3 regions of the Acidovorax sp. BL-A-41-H1 genome follow, and region 1 is predicted to be linked to each of the others. Evidence: predicted binding sites of a transcription regulator. Region 1 holds the regulator's gene; each other region holds the start of a gene.
The links. Region 1 encodes FNR, which switches genes on or off when oxygen is low (the NO sensors DNR and NnrR bind a similar motif). Its sites were predicted from a motif close to TTGATNNNNATCAA; they were not measured.
Positions count from the first base shown of each region.

Region 2: ACTPOI_RS10270 (TraR/DksA family transcriptional regulator) is a predicted target of FNR. The motif match lies at 4,637-4,650, and genes of this name have one in related genera.
Region 3: ACTPOI_RS03040 (universal stress protein) is a predicted target of FNR. The motif match lies at 3,944-3,957, and genes of this name have one in related genera.

Region 1 covers NZ_JBPVJQ010000006.1:991,666-997,154, forward strand. Annotated here, with positions in the region: gene ccoO (cytochrome-c oxidase, cbb3-type subunit II) at 1-104, shown strand, start outside; gene ACTPOI_RS17790 (CcoQ/FixQ family Cbb3-type cytochrome c oxidase assembly chaperone) at 116-253, shown strand; gene ccoP (cytochrome-c oxidase, cbb3-type subunit III) at 278-1,195, shown strand; gene ccoG (cytochrome c oxidase accessory protein CcoG) at 1,277-2,725, shown strand; gene ACTPOI_RS17805 (FixH family protein) at 2,794-3,075, shown strand; gene ACTPOI_RS17810 (hypothetical protein) at 3,164-3,457, shown strand; gene fnr (fumarate/nitrate reduction transcriptional regulator Fnr) at 3,622-4,344, opposite strand; gene hemN (oxygen-independent coproporphyrinogen III oxidase) at 4,530-5,489, shown strand, end outside.
Region 2 covers NZ_JBPVJQ010000004.1:260,631-266,119, forward strand. Annotated here, with positions in the region: gene ACTPOI_RS10235 (DNA-directed RNA polymerase subunit alpha) at 1-503, shown strand, start outside; gene rplQ (50S ribosomal protein L17) at 599-991, shown strand; tRNA gene ACTPOI_RS10245 (tRNA-Met) at 1,014-1,090, shown strand; gene nhaR (transcriptional activator NhaR) at 1,368-2,279, opposite strand; gene ACTPOI_RS10255 (Rrf2 family transcriptional regulator) at 2,424-2,969, shown strand; gene ACTPOI_RS10260 (VOC family protein) at 3,214-3,627, opposite strand; gene ACTPOI_RS10265 (hypothetical protein) at 3,722-4,096, opposite strand; gene ACTPOI_RS10270 (TraR/DksA family transcriptional regulator) at 4,208-4,579, opposite strand; gene ACTPOI_RS10275 (glutathione S-transferase) at 5,098-5,489, opposite strand, start outside.
Region 3 covers NZ_JBPVJQ010000003.1:423,673-429,161, reverse strand. Annotated here, with positions in the region: gene ACTPOI_RS03060 (phosphoenolpyruvate carboxykinase (GTP)) at 1-1,146, shown strand, start outside; gene ACTPOI_RS03055 (hypothetical protein) at 1,334-1,774, opposite strand; gene ACTPOI_RS03050 (LysR family transcriptional regulator) at 2,002-2,961, shown strand; gene ACTPOI_RS03045 (metallophosphoesterase) at 3,033-3,881, shown strand; gene ACTPOI_RS03040 (universal stress protein) at 4,013-4,435, shown strand; gene ACTPOI_RS03035 (fasciclin domain-containing protein) at 4,610-5,065, shown strand; gene ACTPOI_RS03030 (fasciclin domain-containing protein) at 5,117-5,489, shown strand, end outside.

The DNA.
Region 1 (5,489 bases):
ACACCGACGAGCAGATCGCTGCCGCGGCAGCCGATGTCAAGGGCAAGACCGAGTTGGATGCCCTCATTGCCTACCTGCAGGTCATGGGCCGCGCGCTCAAGTAAAGGAGACCGTCATGGACATCACCACCATGCGCATCGTCGCCACCCTGGCATCGATGGCCTGCTTCATCGGCATCTGGGTCTGGGCCTACCGTGGCCGTAACAAGGCCCGGTTCGACGAGGCAGCCCAGCTGCCCTTCGAGACAGATTGACCTTTACCAGAACGAGAACACCCCATGAGTGACTTCACCAGCAATTTCTGGTCGGTCTTTGTGACCACGCTGACGCTCGTCGGCATCATTGCCTGCGGCATCCTCCTTTGGCTGGCCGGGCGCAAGAAGGTCATCGCCACTTCCGACAACACCACCGGCCATGTCTGGGACGAAGACCTGGTCGAGATGAACAACCCCCTGCCACGCTGGTGGGTGTGGCTGTTCGTCATCACCATCGTCTTCGGCCTGGCCTACCTGGCCGCCTACCCGGGCCTGGGCAGCTTCAACGGCAAGCTCGGCTGGTCGCAAAAGGGCGAATACGAGGCCGAGATGGCCAAGGCCAAGGCCGAACTGGAGCCGCTGTATGCCCGTTTCGTGTCCATGAAGCCTGAAGAGGTGGCGGTAGACGCGCAGGCTCGCGCCATTGGTGAGCGGCTGTACATGAACAACTGCGCCCAGTGCCACGGCTCGGACGCTCGCGGCAGCAAGGGCTTCCCGAACCTGGCCGACGGCGACTGGCTGCATGGTGGCACTCCGGACAAAATCCGCGAGACGCTGGAAAAGGGCCGTATCGGCAATATGCCCCCCATGGCGGCTGCAGTGGGCACGGCAGAAGACGTGCGCAACGTGTCGCACTACGTGCTGAGCCTGTCTGGCAGCCCGCACGACTCGCTTCGTGCATCGCTGGGCAAGTCCAAGTTCGGTGCTTGTGCTGCCTGCCACGGCATGGACGGCAAGGGCAACCAGGCGCTGGGCGCGCCCAACCTGACGGACGACATCTGGCTGCATGGCTGGGGTGAGACGGCCATCACGGCCATCATCAACAACGGCAAGGTCAACCAGATGCCTGCACAGGCAGACAAGCTGACCGACGCGCAGATTGGTGTGCTGTCGGCCTATGTCTGGGGCCTGTCGAACAAGCAGGTCGCAGCGGCACGCTGACCGTCCCCGGGGCAACGCGCAGGCGTTGCCCTTTCGGTTTTTTCCTTTTTTGCTTTCTGGCTTCAACGCAGTCGAGACACCATGAATACACCCAGCGGGCCCGCTCGCAAGGTCATTCCGATCAGCCCGGTCGCATCCTCCGATGCCACGGCGGGAAGTGAAATTGTCTCGCTGTACGAAGCACAGAAGAAGATCTATCCCCGCTCCATCAGTGGCGTGTTTGCCCGCTGGCGCTGGGCGATGGTGATCCTGACCCAGTTGGCTTTCTACGGTGTGCCATGGCTGGAGTGGGGCCAACGCCAGATGGTGCTGTTCGACCTGGGCGCCCGCCGTTTCTACATCTTCGGGCTGGTGCTTTACCCGCAGGATTTCATCTACCTGACGGGCCTGCTCATCATCTCGGCCTTGTCGCTGTTCCTGTTCACGGCCGTGGCGGGGCGGCTGTGGTGCGGCTTTGCCTGTCCGCAGACGGTGTACACCGAGATATTCATGTGGATCGAGCACAAGATCGAGGGAGACCGCAGTGCCCGCCTGCGGCTGGACAACGGCCCCTGGACCTTCGAGAAAGTCCGCAAAAAGTTTTTGAAGCAGGTGGCATGGCTGAGTGTGGCGCTGTGGACCGGTTTTACCTTTGTCGGTTACTTCGTACCGATCCGCGAGCTGGGCGGCGAGCTGCTGGCCCTCCAGGGAAGCTGGCAGATCTTCTGGGTGCTGTTCTACGGGTTTGCCACCTATGGCAACGCGGGCTACATGCGCGAGCAGGTCTGCAAGTACATGTGCCCGTATGCGCGCTTCCAGAGCGCGATGTTCGACAAGGACACGCTCATCGTGAGCTACGACGGCGAGCGCGGCGAGCCGCGCGGCCCGCGCAACAAGACGGTGGACCACAAGGCCAAGGGCCTGGGCGACTGCATCGACTGCACGCTTTGCGTACAGGTGTGCCCGGTGGGCATCGACATCCGCAAGGGCCTGCAGTACGAGTGCATTGGCTGTGGGCTGTGCGTGGATGCCTGCAACACTGTGATGGACAAGATGCAGTACCCCAAGGGGTTGATCCGCTTTTCTACCCAGAACGCCGTGGCTCGGCGCTGGAACCAGTCGCAGATCATGCAGCGCGTGTTCCGCCCCCGGGTACTGGTGTATGGCGCGGTGCTGGTGGCGCTGTGCGTGGCAATGCTGGCAAGCCTGGTCACGCGCACGCCGCTGAAGGTGGACGTGGTGCGCGACCGCGCAGCCCTGTCGCGCATTGTGGCGGGCGGCAAGCTCGAGAACATCTACCGGCTGCAGGTCATGAATGCGACCGAGGGCACGCAGCGCTACCAGATCACTGCGCGCGGCTTGCAGGGGATCGAGACATCGATTGACGGCGATGTAGAGATTGGGCCGGCAGAGTCGCGTTGGGTGGCTGTGCGGCTGCAGATACCTTACGGTTCTGCCACGCCAGGCTCGCATCCGGTGCACTTTGACGTGCAAGCCGTGGGTTCTGCGGCCCATGTCACTGAAAAGTCAGTTTTCCTGGTGCCACGCTGATCTGTTTATTCGCGGTGCTACCGCCAACGCTCTTGACCGGGCTGTGATTTATTCAAGGAGAGAGTTCCATGGCATCCAACGCTGTTCCAGCCGTTTCGGCCCCCGCTGCCGCCCCCTGGTGGAAGTTCGGCCATGTCTGGCTGATCATTTCTGGCCCCGTCATCGTGATCATTGCCGGATTCGTCACCTTGTGGCTGGCCATCTCGCGGCCTGACCCCGTCGTCGCGGAAGACTATTACCGCCAGGGCGTGGAGATCAACAAGACCCTGCAGGGTGCCGACAAGAGCCTGTTGCCAGCAGTGAAGGCCCGCAACCACGCGGCCACCCCTGCCGAAGACGCACCACGCTGATCCCTGCCATGGCTGTCCGATTAGGGCGGCTTGCGCAACACCTGCGACCCTGGTCAACCGATCCTGAAAAAAAGAGGAGACAAGCGCGATGTGGACCCAACGCCTGATGTGGATAGCATGGCCTGCCTTTTTGATGGCAGGTGTGCTCGAGATGCTCGTCTTTGCGCTCGTCGATCCTCATGACCTGCACTGGTTTGGCCAGCCCGTGCCACTTTCACGGGAAGGCGTCTACACGCTGGCGTTTTTTGCTTTTTGGGTGGTCACCATGGCTTCCAGTGCGCTCACCACGCTGCTGGCTATGTCGCCGTTCGAGCTCAACCGGTGCCCGGTACCCGACGGAGAGCGGCCGGACGATTGCCGCAAGACTTCGGGCTGTGCCTGAACTGTCGGCGAAAGCCAGGCCGGGAGCCTTCAAGGGCAGGTTGCAGTCGCCGAGCCGCCCATTGCCCAACAGTGCGCGGTGAAGGTGTTGACAGGTTCAACCGGGCGGCTGAGCCGCGCTGTCAAATGAGCAGGCCTCCCGAGAACCCTCCGGCCACGCCCTGCTCAGTGGCAAGGCTGCTGGCTGTTGACAATGCGGCGCAGCGCGTCGGTGTCCAGGATGCGCACATGCCGCTGCTTGACCTCGACGATCTGTTCGTCGACAAATTTCGAGAAGGTGCGGCTCACGGTTTCGAGTTTGAGACCCAGGTAGCTGCCAATCTCTTCCCGGGTCATGCGCAGCACCAGTTCTGACTGCGAGAAGCCCCTGGCGTGCAGGCGCTGCACCAGGTTCAGCAGGAAGGCCGCCAGGCGCTCTTCGGCACGCATGCTGCCCAGCAGCAGCATCACGCCATGCTCGCGCACGATCTCGCGGCTCATGATCTTGTGCACGTGGTGCTGCAGGGCCGTGACCTCGCGCGACAACTCCTCAATGCGGTCAAATGGCATGACGCAGACTTCAGCGTCTTCCAGAGCAACGGCGTCACAGGTGTGGTGGTCGTTCACGATGCCATCGAGGCCGATGATCTCGCCTGCCATCTGAAAACCCGTTACCTGGTCGCGGCCATCTTCCGTGGCCACGCAGGTCTTGAAGAACCCGGTCCGAATCGCATACAGCGACGTGAATGTCTCGCCGTTGCGAAACAAGGTTGCGCCGCGCTTGACCTTGCGCCGCACGGCCACCACTTCGTCGATGCGCTGCAGTTGTTCTTCGTTCAGTCCTACGGGCATACACAGCTCCCGCAGGTTGCAGTTCGAGCAGGCGACTTTGATGGTGAGCGGATTCATGGCCGGTGGAACTAGTTGCGGAAAATAAGGATACTCCGCATCTGCATCAAACAGATGACGGTTGACCTCATGGGGCCAAATGATATGCGTCAAATTGTCGCAGTCAGCGCCTTGTGGCCGCTTGATGTAAATCAAGGACTGCCCGCGGCAGCTGCGGCACAGTCAGGGCGTTCCGAAGGATGCCCATGACCGCTGTCTCCCCTGACCTGCTGCGCCGATTTGATGTAGCGGGGCCACGCTACACCTCCTACCCCACCGCTGACCGCTTTGTCGAAGCCTTTGGGCAGGAAGATTATGTGCTGGCGCTCGATCAGCGCAGGAACGGAACGGTTGCGAAGGCGCTGCCGCTGTCGCTCTATGTGCACATTCCTTTTTGCGAATCGTTGTGCTACTACTGTGCGTGCAACAAAATCATCACCAAGCACCACGACCGGGCCGATCTTTACCTGCGGTACCTGAGCCGCGAAATTGACCTTCATACCGCCCATTGCGGAACAGGGCAGGTGGTGTCGCAGCTACACCTGGGCGGCGGTTCACCCACATTCCTCTCGGACGATGGGTTGCGTGAACTCATGGCTGTCCTGCGTCGCAGCTTCACGCTGGCACCGGGCGGTGAATACTCGATCGAAGTCGATCCGCGCACGGTGAATGCTGACCGCCTGGCAGTCCTGGCCGAACTGGGTTTCAACCGGCTGAGTTTTGGCGTGCAGGACTTTGATGCGGAGGTGCAGAAGGCCGTGCACCGGATCCAGCCTGCCGAGCAGGTGTTCTCGCTCGTCGAGTCGGCTCGCTCGCTCGGCTTCGACTCGGTGAACGTCGATCTGATTTACGGCCTGCCCCGGCAGACGCCCGAATCGTTTGATCGTACCCTGGCCCAGGTGGCCCAGCTGCGGCCCGATCGCATCGCGCTGTACGCATACGCCCATCTTCCCGAGCGGTTCAAGCCGCAACGCCGCATTGTGTCGGCCGAGCTGCCTGCGGCCTCGGCCAAGGTGGCGATGCTGTCTCGGTCGCTCGACGCCTTCCTGGACGCTGGGTACGTGTACGTGGGCATGGACCACTTTGCCTTGCCCTCGGATGCGTTGGCGGTTGCCAAGCGGCAGGGGCGCCTGCATCGCAATTTTCAGGGGTACAGCACGCAGCCT
Region 2 (5,489 bases), on a different contig from region 1:
TCGGCCGCATTGTGCTGGATGCATCGTTTTCGCCCGTCAAGCGCGTGAGCTACACCGTGGAAAGCGCTCGCGTCGAGCAGCGTACCGATCTGGACAAGCTGGTCGTGGAAATCGAGACCAACGGTGCCATCACGGCAGAAGATGCGGTGCGTGCCTCGGCAAAGATCCTTGTCGAGCAACTGGCCGTGTTCGCCCAACTGGAAGGCGGCGAACTGGCAGCCTTCGACGCACCGGCAGGCCCACGTGGAAACGCGACATTCGATCCGATCCTGCTGCGTCCCGTCGATGAGCTCGAACTGACCGTCCGTTCTGCCAACTGCCTGAAGGCTGAGAACATCTATTACATCGGTGATCTGATCCAGCGCACCGAGAACGAGTTGCTCAAGACCCCAAATCTGGGTCGCAAGTCGCTCAACGAGATCAAGGAAGTGCTTGCTTCACGCGGCCTGACCTTGGGTATGAAGCTCGAGAACTGGCCGCCAGCCGGTCTCGACAAGCGTTAAGTTATAATTTTTGGTTCCCCAGCGGGACCAGTGCCTCGGGCAGTACCTGATACGGCTGCCTGATTTAATTACATAGACAGTAGAAAGAAAGCACCATGCGCCACGGACACGGCCTTCGCAAACTCAATCGCACCAGCTCGCACCGCCTCGCGATGCTGCAGAACATGATGAACTCGCTCATCGAGCACGAGGCCATCAAGACCACGGTTCCAAAGGCAAAAGAACTTCGCCGTGTGATCGAGCCCATGATCACCCTGGCCAAGGAAGACTCCGTCGCGAACCGCCGTCTGGCGTTTAACCGCCTGCGTGACCGCGATAGCGTTACCAAGCTGTTCAATGACCTGGGCCCCCGCTTCAAGGTCCGTCCCGGCGGCTACACCCGCATTCTGAAGATGGGTTTCCGCGTGGGTGACAACGCGCCCATGGCACTGGTTGAACTCGTCGACCGCGCTGCAGAAACCGAAAATAATTCGGCCGCAGCTGAATAATAGGGTATAATCTACCTCTTACCGCGCGATGGAGCAGTCTGGTAGCTCGTTGGGCTCATAACCCAAAGGTCGGAGGTTCAAATCCTTCTCGCGCAACCAACAAGGGCAGCAATGCCAATCGAAACGCCCACTTGATAGTGGGCGTTTTTGTTTTTGGGGTACTGCCCGTCGTATGCTACGGCGTCACTGCGTTGGTGATCGGGCAGGAATTCCAACAGCGGTAACGGGACCGCCAGTGGTTCGCCTCCGCTTCGAAACCGCGCAAGGCGTGGATGGGCTCAGGGACTAAACATCTCCTTGGCTGCACGGGCGCTACTAGGCGTAAGGACCTGACCCATGCGTCGCACCTGAATCGTCTCCAAACGCCAGCGTCGGCTTAACCCGAGTTCTTCCCGAACAAGTCGACCTTGGCGCTGCGGGTGATTGCCGCAACGCAGGGATGCGTGATTCGCCTCTCGACAGAGATGGCAAAGAATTCCTCTACCAGATCGGTGGATCGACCGATCACTTCCACGCCGTACTGAGCCGTGGTCTCCGCATCAAGCACGGTGGGCGAGGTGAAGACGCCCCGTCCTTCTCTCCCGAATGCGTTCATCAATGCACTGTCGTCAAACTCGCCCACGACCCGTGGACGCAGCTGGTGCTTATTGAGCCAATGATCCAGCTGCTGGCGGACTGAAGACATCGGTCCCTGAATCAGCATGGGGGCACCCTGCAGGCACCCGGGGAAATCGCCAGACAATTGCTGTCGCAACGCTGGCGCGCACAGAAAGCTCATACCGCTGACGCCAAGTTGATGGTTGAACGCTTTCACGCCAATCTTCTTCGAAACTGGCTCGTCCGCCAGTACAAGGTCCAGGCGGTTCAGGCTCAGCTGGGCAATCAGCTCGGGAAACTTGCCTTCCTGACAGACCATGTGCACGGGGCGCGCAAGATCGAGCCCGAGTGCGGGCTCCAGCAGGTGATAGGCGACCGACTTCGCCACGGAATCCGCAACACCCACGCGGAACTCCAGGGGACGTGCCTGGTTGCGTGCCAGCCTTACGGACTGCTCCAGCTCATCACCCAATGCGAAGATCTGCTCGGCGTAACCGAGCGCGACGCGGCCCTCGCTGGTGAGCTCCAGCCCACGTCCCCGTTTGCGGAAAAGGTCGTGTCCCAGCCATTCCTCCAGCAAACGGATCTGCCCAGACAACGTCTGGGGAGTGGTGTGCAATTGTTCCCCGGCACGGACGACGCCCCCCGCCTTCGCCACCGTCCAGAAATAGCGCAAATGCTTGAAGTTCATGCCGACACCACCTTAAACACTTCGGTAAATGCGATGTATTGATCGCAAATAATCGAATGTACGCGAAGTGTTGAATGCCCTACATTGGGTGCTGGTACCGGTCTGAGACGACCGGCCTCAACAACTTCACAAGGAGTAGCAACGATGCGAATCACCACACGAGGTCAACTGGCGGTGTCGGCAATCACCGATCTGGCGGTGCGCCAGCAGTTGCGGCCCATTGCGCTCTCGACCATCAGCACACGGCTTGGCACGTCGCTTTCGTACCTGGAGCAACTGTTCAGCGCCTTGCGCCGCGCAGGGCTGGTGGAAAGCACCCGTGGACCTGGCGGCGGCTACACGCTGGCGCGCCATCCGCGCGACATCTCCGTGGCCGACATCATCCTCGCTGTGGAGACGCTGTCGGACGACGGCGTGGCAAGTGCCAACGCAGGTCAGGCGGCGCGCGTGAAGTCGATGACGGGTGAACTCTGGTCTACCTTCAACGTCCGGGTCATGGAATACCTGCAGTCGGTCTCTTTGCAGGAACTGGTTGCGCAGCAGCGCGCCAAGGGTGTGCCCGTGGATGATCCGGAGCCGGCCGCCGTGGTCCGCAAGCTGGCCCCCAAGCCACGTCCGCTGATGGCCAAGGTGGGCGTGCCGAACTCGGTGTTTGCACTCGGCGCGATGCCAATCCTGCGACGCCGCTAAGGTGCTGTAGCCGCGGCCTCTGGGCTGCCACCCCGGGGGCGGGCCGTCGATGTGGGCGCACGAACTCGCCCGGCGGCGCTTAAACGCCTCAGGGTTTTGGTACACGCCCAATGCGGCAGCCGTGCAGGGCAAATCCATCGGCGTCCAGTCCACGCCGGGTCTTCACGCGTACGCGCGACGATCGGTCAACCAACTAACCTGTTCGGTGCAGTTGCGGCGGCTCAGGGCCGTGTGGCAACAGCGCTCAGGTCGCGTACACCGTTTCCATCGACGCAAAGCCCTTGAATTCAAGTGGATTGCCGCTGGGGTCGTGAAAGAACATGGTCCATTGCTCGCCGGGCTCGCACGCAAAGCGCACCTGCGGTTCCAGCACGAACGGCACCCCGGCCGCGCGCACACGCGACGCAAGCGCATGCCACTCGGGCAGTTCAAGGATGGCGCCGAAGTGCGGCATGGGGACCAGATGGTCGCCGACATGCCCGGTCCGCGCGGTCGCGAAAGGCTCGCCCAGGTGCAGCGAGATCTGGTGCCCGAAGAAGTCAAAGTCCACCCAGGTGTCAGTGCTGCGGCCTTCGCGGCACCCGAGCACGCCTCCGTAGAAACGGCGCGCCGCATCCAGATCGGTCACATGAAAGGCTAGATGAAAAAGGCTGCTCATGCTACCAAGGATAGCAGCCTGATTTGCCCCGGCGCGACGATAGCGCGGCTGTGGGCTGGTCCCGGGCAGCGCAGCGCATGCGGCGCCCAAGGCATCAGTTCATGGACGGATCAGCCGCCATGTTGTCGAACTTCCTAAAGTACTGGCGGGCCATGGCCACCAGCTGAGCGTCGCTCGGGTGATCAGCGGCCACCGAATCCACCACCACCTTGGCAATCGCCGGGCGCTGCTTGGCACACCAGTCGCGGAATTCGTTGCGTGCCAGCCCGGGGCCGGCCAGCAGCACTTCACGGGTATCGGCCAGGGCATCGGCCACCGCGGTGAAAAACGGGGCGGCATCCTCTGCCTTGCCCTGGTGCTTGTGGTGGCTGCGCGAGCGGATGCGCTGCGTTTCGGCGTGCTCGCGGTCGAACATCACCACATGGGCTTCGGAATGGTCCATCCAGACGACTGCGTGAAAAGTGCTCATTGAAAGAATCTCCGGTAGGAAGGTTGACGAAAAACGGCGTGCGCGAACCCATCAGCCAGCATGGGCCGCGCAGCGGAAGGTCAGAGGGCGGCGCAGGCGCGCGATACGCGATCAGCCCGGACGGCGCTGGTGCTCCACGCTGTCCTGGCAGGCAAGGCAGCGGGACGCTTCGGGCGCCACCTGCAGGCGGCCGATGGCGATATCGGCCCCGCAGTCGGTGCACTCGCCGTAGGTGTCGGCCGCAATGCGTGACAGCGCTGCGTCGATGGCGGCGAGCTGTTCCGTTTCGTGGGCGTCCAGCGCGAACTCCAGCTCCCGGTCGGTCGCCACCTGTGCGCGGGAGTCTTCTGGACGTCCGAAGTGCTCGGCCGCCGCTTCGGCGCGGCCGATGGTGCCGCCGCGCTGCGCCGCCAGCTGGGCCAGCACGGCGCGTTGCTGCGCCAGCAGTTGTTCGCGAAAGACGGCGGTCTGTGTTGCATCCATGGGGGCTCCGGTTCCTGTTGATTGCCTCCATGGTGCGCCGGGCACTGGGTGCGTGCCTTGAGTAATGTCAACACCTGCTCGACCGTGGCGGGCGTGGTCCTGGTCGCCGCCCGGATGGGCCAGCACGCAGGCTCGGGCGGGTGACCCGACAGGCAGCGCGTTGCGATCGCCGGTTGAAGAAGTCCGCGACCCCTGAGCCTGCACGAGCTCGAAGCACTACCCCAATTTAAATGTCTAGGCCAAGGCGCATCGGCGCAGCAATGCCATGCTGCCCCCGGTAAACCGGGTGCACGGGTAATGCATGGCCATCGCCATACGGAAAACGCCAAGGGCCGTGTCGCGCAGCCCCTGGCACCCCAACGTGGCGAATGGAACGCAGCGGCCACATCCGCGCCGCCCTGCAGGCGCACCCCTGATAGCGCGGTTTGCCTCTGTTGTCACTTCCAGGCAGCCTCGGCAAGACACTCGCGAGACCACGTAGACGCAGTCCGCGCGAGCCCATGCGGAGAAATTTCGTATCACTTCTTCGGCCGTGCCAGCATCTCCGCCGTGTTCGTCTTGCGGTCGGCATTTACGCGCTGCACGTGGGGGCGCTCAGCCATGCGGGCCAGATACTCGCGCACCGGAAGGTCCGCCAGAAAATCCCGGCCATAAACGATCTTCGTGGCCGAGCTCACAAGCGGAAGGTGCACGATGGCGGCGCAGTCGGCCAGGGTAAAGCTGCTGCCGGCGATGAACGGATCGAAGCGCGTCAACTTGCCGAATGCGGCAATGTTCTTTTCGAGTTGCGCTCCCACCTTCTCGCGCGCTGATTCGCTCACGGTGCCGCCAAAAAAAGCCTGCGGGTACAGGTTGCGTGCGACCAGTTCCAGGTGCAACTCAAGGAAAGTGACGAGTTCGCGGACCTTGG
Region 3 (5,489 bases), on a different contig from region 1:
ACCATGGGCCGCGACCAGGGCTGGCTGGCCGAACACATGCTCATCCTGGGCGTGACCAACCCCGAAGGCAAGAAGTACCACGTGGCAGCCGCCTTCCCGAGCGCCTGCGGCAAGACCAACTTCTCGATGCTGGTGCCGCCCGAGGCTGGCTTTGCCGGCTGGAAGGTCACCACGATCGGTGACGACATCGCCTGGATCAAGCCCAACGCGGACGGCAAGATGTACGCCATCAACCCCGAAGCCGGCTACTTTGGCGTGGCCCCCGGCACCAACATGCACACCAATCCCAACTGCATGCGCAGCCTGGACAAGGACGTGATCTTCACCAACGTGGCCCTGACGGACGACGGCGACGTGTGGTGGGAAGGCATGGAAAAGGACACCGGCAAGCTGCCCGATCACCTGATCGACTGGCAAGGCAAGGACTGGACGCCCCAGATCGCCAAGGAAACCGGCGCCAAGGCTGCGCACCCCAACTCGCGCTTCACTGTGGCCGCCACCAACAACCCGGCGCTGGATGCCCAGTGGGACGATGCCAGCGGCGTGCCGATCGACGCCTTCATCTTCGGCGGCCGCCGCTCCACCACCGTGCCGCTGGTGACGGAAGCCCGTACCTGGACGGAAGGCGTGTACATGGCAGCCACGATGGGCAGTGAAACCACCGCGGCCGCCTTTGGCGCTCAGGGCGTCGTGCGCCGCGACCCGTTCGCCATGCTGCCGTTCTGCGGCTACAACATGAGCGACTACTTCCAGCACTGGCTGAACATGGAAGGCAAGATCGCCGCCACCGGCAAGTCGGTTCCCAAGGTGTTCTGCGTGAACTGGTTCCGCAAGGACGAGGCAGGCAAGTTCGTGTGGCCCGGCTACGGCGAGAACATGCGCGTGCTCAAGTGGATGATCGACCGCATCGAAGGCCGCGCCGAAGGCGAGCAAACGATGTTCGGCGTGGCACCGAAGTATGCCGAGATCAACTGGACGGGGCTTGATTTCAGCGCCCAGCAGTTCCAGGCGGTGACCAACATCGACAAGGCCGCGTGGAAGGAAGAGTTCAACCTGCACACCGCCCATTTCGAGCAGCTGGCCTACCACCTGCCCACCGCCCTGCTGGACACCAAGGCGCAGCTGGAGCAGCGCCTGGGAGCATGATGTCCCGCGGGCAGGCCGGCTTGGCGCTGTCTTAAGGCGCAGATGAAAAAGCAGCCTCCGGGCTGCTTTTTTTCGACCTGCGCGATCCACGCACATTCACCTGCTTGGCAGGCCGCCCGGCGAGCAGACAAAAAAGCCGTGGGGTCACCACGGCTTTGATCAGGGGCGCGGCCTGCTGGCCACGCGCTCAGTCGTACTTGCGCAGATCGTCCACGCCCGCAAGGCCCATGGCATGGTTCAGCTCCGCCATGATGCGGGGGTCGCGCATGGCCACTTGCCACGTGTGCTGGTCATCGGCAGCGCGGCGGCGGGACTCAGCCCACGACTTGGCTGCACGACGGATCACCACGCCAGCAGTACGGGCAGGCGTGGCAAACAACGCCAGCGCTGCAAACGCCACCAGCCACAGCACCATCCACGCTGCGAGCAGGTGCCCGTCGCCCCAGGTGTCAACGACCTGGTTGGCGACCACAACCAAGGCGGATACCACCGCTGCCAGCAACAGGGTGGCGGCGCCGCGTGCGCCGTCAAATTGGGCTGCTGCGCTCTTGAGCGCGGCAGCGACGTTTTCGGCGCGGACCACGCCGGGGTGTTCGGTGGGATAGTCAACGTGTGCAAAGCTGGTCATTTGGGGTGCCCCTTGTCAATCTGGACTGGCGATATGCCAGCCGATGGACGAATACTAGGGTTTACCCTTTATTGATTCAAGTTTATATTCTGAATTTGATTCATTCACATCGATGATGTATCAGTGGTGGGGGCCTTCGGTTGTTCTTGAGCACACTGATACGCGCCATAGTCGTCCCGGTTGCCCCATCCTGTTTTTTCCCACGCTACTTCCCACAAACGCCAGCCATGGCCCCCCTGAACTTTCGCTCCCTCGACCTCAACCTGCTGCGGGTGTTTGACGAGGTCATGGCCGAACGCAGCCTGACGCGCGCCGCCCACAAGCTGTCGCTGACGCAGCCCGCGGTGAGCAACGCCATGCGCCGCCTGCGCGAAGTGCTGGGTGACGAATTGATGGTGCGCAGCGGCCAGGGCGTGGAGCCCACGCCCCGCGCGCTGGCGCTGTGGCCGCCCGTGCGGGATGCCCTTTCCCAGTTGCAGCAGTCACTGGCGCCCGGCACGTTTGATGCGGCCACTGCCGAATCGACCTTTGTGCTGGCCATGGCCGATGCGACGGCGGCCACGCTGGTGCCTGCGCTGGTCGAGATCATCGAGCGCGAAGCACCGGGCATTTCGCTCCGCGTGCTCCCGCTGACCACACGCGACCCGCGGCGCCTGCTGGACGACGAGTCGGCCGACATGGCGGTTGGCTACTTCCCGGCAGCGCTTGCAGACCTGACAGCACGCGCGCAGTCAGGGGGCGTGGTGGCCTTTGAAAGCCGCCGTCTCTACGACGGCGAATACGTGTGCGTGATGCGGCAGGGGCACCCGCTGGCCAGCCAGCCCCTGACGCTCGATGCCTTTTGCGAGGCGCGCCACATGCTGGTGAGCTTTTCCGGCAGACCGTTCGGGTTCATCGATGAGGCGCTGGCCTCGCTGGGGCGCGAGCGCCGCGTGGTGCTCACGGTCAACCAGTTCTTCACCGCAGGCCGTGTGGTGTCAGGGTCGGACCTGCTGACGGTATTGCCCAGGCACTTCGTGCCGGTCACAGGCATTGCCGATGTGCTGGTACAGCGGACATTGCCCTTTGACGTGCCGCCTGTGCACGTGGACGCCCTGTGGCGCCGGCGTGGCCCCCAGCAAGAGGCCATGACGTGGCTGTTGCAGGCGCTCGCGCGGTCAGCGCGCCGAACCTTTGCCGACGATTGATGCCGCGTACCCCTGGCACTGCGGGGCCTGGCCTGGTTGGGGCATCAACGAGGCCGTAGACTGAAGTCCGCATGAACATCCAGCTCCTGTCAGACCTGCACCTGGAGGTGCATCCCCACTTTGTTCCCGAGCCCGCAGCGGGCGCTGACGTGCTGGTGCTGGCGGGCGACATCGGGTCGTACCAGCCCGGCTCGCTCCTGCAGGACGACGACTTTGGCCTGGCGCGGTTCTCGCCGCTACCGCAATATGCCGGCTGGCCCACACCCGTGCTGCTGGTGCCCGGCAACCACGAGTACGACGGGCAGGATTTTGATGTTGCCCACGTCCGGCTTCGCCGGACATGCGACCGACTGGGCATTGCCTGGCTGGAACGCGAAACGCTTTTGCTGCAGGGCGCGCGGTTTGTGGGCACCACGCTGTGGAGCGACTTCGATGCGTTGGCCGACCACGAGGGCACCACAGACCTCACCCGCCGGCTGGCGCTGCGCCACAAGGCGTTTCGGGCGGCCGACTTCTACCTGCGCAAGACCGGCACAACCCGTCTCGGTGTCCCCTTCATGGCACAAGAGGTGCGCGAACAGGCGCTGATCTGCCAGGCATGGTTGACCGAGACGCTTGCGGCACATCACCCGGCGGGACCTACCGTGGTGGTGACGCATTTCGCGCCCAGCCTGCGCAGCGCCGATCCGCGGTATGGCCTGATACCGGGAACTGCGGGCTTTTGCAACGCGCTGGATGCGCTGCTGCCCGCGACGGACCTGTGGCTGCACGGGCACCTGCACGCCCGCAGCGACTATGCGGCGCAAGGCACGCGGGCCGATGGCACTGCGTGGCGGTGCCGTGTGGTGGCCAACCCGCTGGGCTATGCACGCAAGGGCGAGCAGGATACCTTCGATCCGCAGCGTTGCGTGACCGTATGATCCCGCGCAGGCAAGCTGCTCTTGCAGCTGCCCCGTACAGCGCACGCACAAAAGCCAAAAGCATGACGAGGGTCAAGACAACAGATGTCTGCGCACGGTAGTCTGAACACGCCCTTTCCGGAGAACAAACCATGAAGATCCTGCTTGCTGTCGATGGCAGCTCCTACACCAAGAAGATGCTGGCCTACCTGGCCACCCACGAGGAACTGCTGGGTGCCACCCACGAGTTCACCGTGCTGACCGTGCAGCCGCCTCTGCCCCCCCGGGCCCGTGCGGCGCTGGGCAAGGAAGTCGTCGACAACTACCACGCCGAAGAAGCCGAGAAGGTGCTGGCCCCTGTGTGCAAGTTCCTGGCACGGCACGGTGTGGACGCACGCCGCAGCGTGAAGGTGGGGGCTGTGGGCGAAAGCATCTCCAAGCTCGCAGACTCGGGCAAGTTCGACCTGGTGGTCATGGGCTCGCACGGGCACGGCGCCATTGCCACCCTCGTCATGGGTTCGGTCGCCACCCAGGTGCTGGCCAACTGCAAGGTACCAATCCTGCTGATCCGCTGATTTCAAACTGCTCAGCAACCGCCCTGCCACAGCCGGCAGGGCTTTTTTTTGCCAAATTGAAACCAATTGGTTATTCTGAGACTGATTGGTTTACATCGAAACCGATTGGTTATATATTCGCGCCACGCCCATCCTGGCGTATGCGATTTCCCTACCAACACCCAAGGAATCACCATGAAGAAGACCCTGATTGCATTGGCCCTGACTGCTGGAGCCACCTTCTCCGCCATGGCCCAGGACATCGTCGACACCGCCGTGAAAGCCGGCAATTTCAAAACGCTGGTGGCCGCAGTGCAGGCCGCCGGTCTGGTGGACACGCTCAAGGGTCCCGGCCCGTTCACCGTGTTCGCACCCACCGATGAAGCATTCGCCAAGATCCCCAAGGCCACCCTCGACGGGCTGCTGGCCGACAAGGCTGCACTGACCAAGGTTCTGACGTACCACGTGGTACCAGGCAAGGTCATGGCCAAGGACGTGAAGGCCGGCATGGTCAAGACCGTGCAGGGCCAGGAAATCAAGGTCTCCACCACATCCGGCGTGATGGTGGACCAGTCGAAGGTCATCGCCACTGACGTGGCAGCCAGCAACGGCGTGATCCACGCCATCGACACTGTGCTGATGCCCAAGTAAGCCGCTCACCCCCGCCCATCAACCACCACCTTTGAGAGAGGAACCTCCACCATGAACAGCACCTCCCTGTTGAATCGCCGAACCATCCTGATGGCAGCCGCCGCGGGCGCCAGCGCCACGCTGCTGCAGGCGTGCGGCGGCGGCGACGATGAGCCGCAGCGCAACATCGTCGAGCTGGCCCAGTCCAATCCGGATCTGAGCATTTTGGTGGAGGCCGTGGTGGCTGCCGGGCTGGCACCGACGCTGAGCACCGGAAGTCTGACGGTGTTCGCACCCACCAATGCGGCCTTTGCCGCATTGCTGACCGAGCTGGGCGTCACCAAGGAGGCCCTGCTGGCCAACAAGACGCTGCTGACCGCCGTGCTGACTTACCACGTGCTCGGCACCACCGTGCCCCGCGCCAGCGTGCCGCTGGGCAAGGCCA